2 regions of the Caballeronia sp. A2-2 genome follow, and region 2 is predicted to be linked to the other one. Evidence: riboswitches for the same ligand, from Rfam matches in the RefSeq annotation. Region 2 holds a riboswitch; the other holds the start of a gene.
The links. A riboswitch is a leader RNA that binds a small molecule or an ion and turns the genes downstream of it on or off. The one in region 2 is predicted to bind thiamine pyrophosphate.

Region 1 (3,394 bases), 1.7 Mb from region 2:
ATACGCCAACGCCGCGCGCAAGGTGCCAATCGGCAGATAACTCACCTGCGGGATGAACATGAGCTTGGCATCGACGGGTGCGTCGATGGTGCCATCGCCGAACGGCCACAAACCGGCGAGCGCGCGCATCAACGTGCTCTTGCCGGAACCGGACGGACCGACGACCAGCCAGCGCGAACCCGGTTCGATCGAGACATCCGACACACGCGAAAGCGGCGTGCCGTTCGGAAGCGCGAGCATGAGACCGCGCGTGGTCAACGTCTTCGTGCTCGTGTAGTGCAGATTAATGCCGCCATGCTCGGTCGCCGGCGACGTTTCCTCGCGAATATGCGTCGAGCGCATCACACGCTTGAATTCGCGCAGACGATTGACCGTGGCGCGCCATTCGACCAACGTCGAGTAACTATTGATGAACCACGAAAACGAATCGCTCACCGTGCCGAACGCCGATGAAATCTGCATCAGCACGCCGAAGGAAAACGCGCCCGCGAAGTAGCGGGGCGCTGCCACCATGATCGGGAAGATGATCGCGATCTGTCCATAGAACGACAGCACGAAGGTCATGCGCTTCGTGTACCGCATGATGAGCCACCAGTTGTCGCGAATGCGCTGGAAGATGGACTTCGCGTTCGCCGTCTCCGTCCCAATGCCGTCATAGAACGCGATTTGTTCGGCGTTCTCACGCACGCGAATCAGCCCGAAGCGGAAATCCGCCTCCACTTTCTGTTGCTGATAATTGATCGACACCAGCGGATGCCCGACCTTCTGAATGATGAGCGAGCCGAGAATGGCATACAGCGCCGCAGCCCACACCATGTAGCCCGGAATGGTGATCGGCGTGCCGCCAAGCGAGAACGTCAGCGCGCCCGCGATGGTCCAGAGAATCGTGATGAAGGTGACGAGCGTGACGAGCGTCGAAAGCAGATCGAGCGACAAGGAAAGCGTGGTCGTCGCGAAGGATTGCAGGTCGTCGGAAATACGCTGGTCGGGGTTATCCGCCAGCCGGTCCCGCTCGATTCGATAGAACGCGCGGTCGCCGAACCATTGTTCGAGATACTTGTTGGTGAGCCATTGCCGCCAGCGGAACGAAAGCATTTGCCGCAGATATCGCCCGTACACGGCCAGCAGAATGTACGCGAACGCCAAGCCCGTGAAGATCAGCAGCAGATGCGGGAAATCCTTGACGTTCTTGTTCTGCAGCGCGTTATAGAAGTCCGCGTTCCAGCTATTGAGCCGCACGTTGATCCACACCACGGTCATGTTGATCGCGATGATCGCCACCAACAAGCCCCACGCGACGCCGCGTTCTTCCGAGACCCAATACGGTTTGATGAGACTCCACGCGGATACTTCGTCTGCCTTTTGCTGCGTGTTGTCGGTTTGAGTGTTGGCCATGACCTTCCTGCTGACGCGCCGATTGCGCGGAGGGTTTTTACATCGCGATGCGAACCGTGCGCGCGGCCACCAGAGGCGCGCGACGGTTCGCATCGCGGATTGTTCCGGGGTTCCCTTAACTGCCGCTTAATCCGGCGCGATCAGCCGTGGAACCTGTTCGGGGCATTGTGCCAGAGTGCCGCGCGGCGCGAAAAAGGACGCTTGTTCATGCGCGTGGCGGCGGACAATCCCGGTTTGCAGCGGCTTCGGCTTTCATGTTCTAATGATCTTCGACGAAACAGGGGTGCTTCGCGCGCATTCGAGAAACATCGGGCGCGTGAGGCTGAGAGAGACCCTTTGCACCCGATCCGGGTAATACCGGCGAGGGAAGTTTCCGGAGAACGCGCGGTACTCGCGCCATTCCTTCAGTCTCTTCCAGTTCCATCGTTCCTTTCCGTCCAGCGTCTGCTTGTCGCCGGGCCGGTCTCTCCGCTGATTTCGTCCTTGTCGTGCGCCTTTGTGCGGAATGACCGGGATCGCGTGTCTTGCTTTCCCTTTTCTCCGCCGGATGCGCCCATTGGCTGGCAGGAGACAAACGCATCGTGAACAGCATCAACAAGACCGCCGCGAACAGGACGGACTTCGCCGTGATCGGCGGAGGACTCGTCGGGCGGCTGGTCGCGTGGCAATTGGCAGGCGCGGGCCACGAAGTCTCGCTCTATGAAAGCGGCGATGCAGCCGGCACGCAATCGGCCGCCTGGGTCGCCGCCGCCATGCTCGCGCCACTCGCCGAGGCGGCCAGCGCGGAACCGCTCGTGGTCGCGCTGGGCGCGGCGTCGCTGGCGCGCTGGCCGGAATTGCTCGCGCAATTGCCGGAGCCGGTTTTCTTTCAGCGCAATGGCACGCTTGTTGTGTGGCACGGCGCGGATCGCGCGGAAGCGCCGTTGTTCGAGCGGCGTCTGCGCGCGAATGCGCCTGCTTCCTTGCTCGATGGTGGCTTCATCAAACTTGCAGGCGCGCAGGTTTCGCAGGCCGAACCGGCGCTCGGCACGCGCTTCGCACAAGGATGGTTGCTGCCGCACGAAGGACAACTCGACAACCGTCAGGCGCTCAAAGCGCTCGCGGCCGGTCTGGCGGCGCGCGGCGTGCGCACGCACTGGAACACGCCCGTTCACGACATGCCGGATGCGCGCTGGATCGTCGATTGTCGCGGTCTGGGCGGCAAGCCTGCGTGGTCCGCGCTGCGCGGGATTCGCGGCGAAGTGGCGCGCGTGCATGCGCCGGGCATCCATCTGACGCGGCCTGTGCGGCTTTTGCATCCGCGCTATCCGCTTTATATCGCGCCTAAGCAGGACGACCATTATGTGATCGGCGCAACCGAAGTCGAGGGCGAGGATATGTCGCCGGTGAGCGTGCGTTCGGCGCTCGAATTGCTGAGCGCGGCGTTTGCCGTGCATCCGGGATTCGGCGAGGCGCGCATCCTCGAACTCAATTCGCAGTGCCGTCCGACTTTGCCCGATCATCGTCCGGCGATCGTCTGGGACGGGGCGCGCACCTTGCGCGTGAATGGGCTGTATCGACACGGCTTCATGATCGCGCCGGAAGTCGCCGATGCCGCCTGCGCGCTGGCCGATGCGCTCGCCTCAGGCACCGTCGCCGATCACGACACGTTCTCCGAATTCCGCACCGCCGCGCGCTGGTCCGAACTGCTTCACGGCGAGTTCGCGAGCGCGGCTGCGCACTAGCATCGAAGAGAAAGAACGCCATGCAGATTCACATCAATCAACGCCTGATCGACTTGCCCGATGCCGCCACCGTCGTCGATGCGCTCGCGGCCTTCGGCGCGAAACCGCCGTTTGCGGTCGCGTTGAACGGCCAGTTCGTCGCGCGCGGCGAGCACGGCACGCGCGCGCTGTGCGCGGGCGACAAGCTCGATGTCGTATCGCCCGTCGCGGGCGGCTGATTCATCCACAGGATTCGATCATGACTACTCAAACCGATGCGCTCACGCTCTACGGCC
Region 2 (3,394 bases):
ACGACGGGGTTCACATACATGCAACTGCTCGCGATGATCGGGCTCGTATGGCGGATCAAAAATCCATACGCGACGTAAGCCGTCATCGTGCCGATCAGCATGAGATAAAGAAACGATGCCGCCGGCACGAAGCCGATCGCGCCGAGGCGCTCGCCGGAGATCAGCGCGACGGTCGTGGAAATCGATCCGCCCAAACCAATCTGCAACGCAGTCGAGACGAACAAATCGGACGGCAGTTTGAGCCGGCTCGCCAGATGCGCGCCGCCCGCCCAGAAGATCGCGCCGCAGAGAATCGCGAAGCTGCCCGCCGTCGCGCCCGAACTCGAATCCCCGTGATTGAGCAACACGATACCGACCAGCCCCAGCGCCACCGCGACCCATTCGCCCTTTCCCACGCGCCGCCCGGTCAGCGCCGCGATGACGGTCGCGAACAGCGGAACCGTGGCGACCATCACCGCCGCCGTGCCGGTTTCGACCGTGCGCATGCCGAAGGCGAGCATGCCGCTCGACAAGCCAACCAAAAGCGTCCCGACGATGGCCGCATTGCGGACTTCGATCATCGTCGGCCAAACCGGCTTGCGTCGAGCAGCGAAGATAAACAACCCAATGCCCGCAAACAAGTTTCGCATCCCTGACAGCAGCAAAGGCGTAAAAGCCGCAAGCGCCAGATGCACGGCGAGATAGGTCGATCCCCACACGAGATACACGACGGCAAGCGCCAGCGCGATCTGCCCTTTGTGCGAGCGGGGAAAACGGAACGGAAAGCGATTGGGAAAGGCGAACGGCAAACGCGGCGGCAGAGCGGACATGAGTGCGAAAGAATTGCGATCGTGCGGGTGCTGCCTGGTGCGCAAAGCGGCTCTTTGCGCCGGAACCGCGGCCCGGTAAAACGCCGGATTCCGCGTGGCCCGACATTATGCAGTACGCGCTGACGCACCAACGCCATTCGTCGGCACAAATGCGCCGAAGTTGCCAAGACGCCACGCACCGGTGTATGGTGGCGGCTGCTAACGCGGGGGTCCTGCGTTGCACATCGCGGTTTCGTCGGCATCATGACGGACGCTTCGTGCGGCGTGGGTGAGAAATACCCTTTGAACCTGATCTGGATAATGCCAGCGCAGGGAAGCGTTCGAGTCCGGCGGCATCCCTGCTTCATTCACGCCACTTCTCCCGGACCCGACTCTTTCCATCTCGTTCCTCCCTGTTTAGCTCCTGAATCGGCGCGAACGCGTTTTCGCTCGCGCTGGAAAACCGCAGTCCCCACAGGAGATACAGCAATGAATGCCAATCCCAAGTTCCTGTCCGAGAACGCCGTCGTCGATGCCGCCGCCATCGCGCCGCTGCCGAATTCGCGCAAGGTCTACGTCGCCGGTTCCACGCCCGACATTCAGGTGCCGATGCGCGAAATCACGCAGTCCGACACGCCCGATGGCTTCGGCGGCGAGAAGAATCCGCCGGTGTACGTCTACGACACGTCCGGCCCGTACACCGACCCGGATGCGAAGATCGACATTCGTTCGGGACTGCCCGCGCTGCGCGCCGGGTGGATCGAACGACGCGGCGACACGGAAGCACTCGCGGGCCTGTCGAGCGAGTTCGGCCGCGAGCGCGCCGCCGACCCGAAGACGGCCGAACTGCGCTTCCCGGACCTGCATCGTCATCCGCGCCGCGCGTTGCCCGGCAAGAACGTCTCGCAGATGCATTACGCGCGGCAAGGCATCGTCACGCCGGAGATGGAGTACATCGCGATCCGGGAAAATCAGCGCCGCGCGGAATACCTCGAAAGCCTGAGGACGAGCGGCCCGAACGGCGAAAAACTCGCCAAGATGATGGGCCGTCAGCATCCCGGCCAAGCGTTCGGCGCGGCGGCGTTCGGCAAGGACGCGCCCAAGGAAATCACGCCCGAGTTCGTGCGCGAGGAAGTGGCGCGCGGCCGCGCGATCATCCCCGCGAATATCAATCACCCGGAAAGCGAGCCGATGATCATCGGCCGCAATTTCCTCGTGAAGATCAACGCGAACATCGGGAATTCGGCGGTGACGTCTTCCATCGGCGAAGAAGTGGACAAGATGACGTGGGCGATCCGCTGGGGCGGCGACACGGTGATGGACCTGTCCACCGGCAAGCATATTCACGAGACGCGCGAGTGGATCATCCGCAATTCGCCGGTGCCGATCGGCACGGTGCCGATTTATCAGGCGCTCGAAAAGGTGAATGGCAAGGCCGAAGACCTCACGTGGGAAATTTTCCGCGACACGCTCATCGAACAGGCCGAACAGGGCGTGGATTACTTCACGATTCACGCGGGCGTGCGGCTGCAATACGTGCCGCTGACGGCCAACCGCATGACGGGCATCGTGTCGCGCGGCGGGTCGATCATGGCGAAGTGGTGCCTCGCGCATCACAGGGAGAGCTTCATTTACGAGCACTTCGAGGACATCTGCGAAATCATGAAGCAATACGATGTCTCGTTCTCGCTCGGCGATGGCCTGCGTCCCGGCTCGATCTACGATGCCAACGACGAAGCGCAGCTCGGCGAACTCAAGACGCTCGGCGAGCTTACGCAAGTCGCGTGGAAGCACGATGTGCAGGTGATGATCGAAGGCCCCGGCCATGTGCCGATGCAGCTCATCAAGGAGAACATGGACCTGCAACTGGAATGGTGCGACGAAGCGCCCTTCTACACGCTTGGGCCGTTGACGACCGATATCGCGCCGGGCTACGACCACATCACCTCGGGCATCGGTGCGGCGATGATCGGCTGGTTCGGCACCGCCATGCTGTGTTACGTCACGCCGAAGGAACATCTCGGCTTGCCGAACAAGGACGATGTGAAGGAAGGCATCATCACGTACAAGCTGGCGGCGCATGCGGCGGATCTGGCGAAGGGGCATCCGGGCGCGCAAGTGCGGGACAACGCGTTGTCGAAGGCGCGCTTCGAATTCCGCTGGGAAGACCAATTCAACCTCGGCCTCGATCCCGACAAGGCGCGCGAATTCCACGACGAAACTTTGCCGAAGGATTCCGCCAAGGTTGCTCACTTCTGCTCGATGTGCGGCCCGCATTTCTGCTCGATGAAGATCACGCAGGACGTGCGCGACTTCGCGGCGAAACAAGGCCTGAGCGAGAACGAAGCGCTCGCGCATGGCATGGAGACAAAAGCGATCGAATTCGTGAAGAAAGGCGCGGAGATTTATCAGCCGACTTGACGTGTGTTTTGACGCTTATCTGGTGATAGGCAACGGCCTGCTTCGGCAGGCCGTTTTCGTTGTGAAATGCTTGCCGCGACGCACAAGCGATTTCCGAACAATCGGGCACTTTTCCTGCTGGTGAAGGCATCGAAACGGCACAAAACCTGGACGCGCTGGCTCGCAAACCGCGTGGTCGAAGGCAG

Region 1: another riboswitch for thiamine pyrophosphate. It lies ahead of ACZCWR_RS00210 (FAD-dependent oxidoreductase); the one in region 2 lies ahead of thiC (phosphomethylpyrimidine synthase ThiC).

Annotation. Positions count from the first base shown of each region.
Region 1 covers NZ_CM172587.1:32,088-35,481, reverse strand. The annotation lists gene ACZCWR_RS00215 (ABC transporter ATP-binding protein/permease) at 1-1,395, opposite strand, end outside; TPP riboswitch at 1,665-1,781, shown strand; gene ACZCWR_RS00210 (FAD-dependent oxidoreductase) at 1,977-3,119, shown strand; gene thiS (sulfur carrier protein ThiS) at 3,140-3,337, shown strand; gene ACZCWR_RS00200 (thiazole synthase) at 3,358-3,394, shown strand, end outside.
Region 2 covers NZ_CM172587.1:1,726,414-1,729,807, reverse strand. The annotation lists gene ACZCWR_RS08180 (EamA family transporter) at 1-809, opposite strand, end outside; TPP riboswitch at 1,005-1,142, shown strand; gene thiC (phosphomethylpyrimidine synthase ThiC) at 1,278-3,209, shown strand.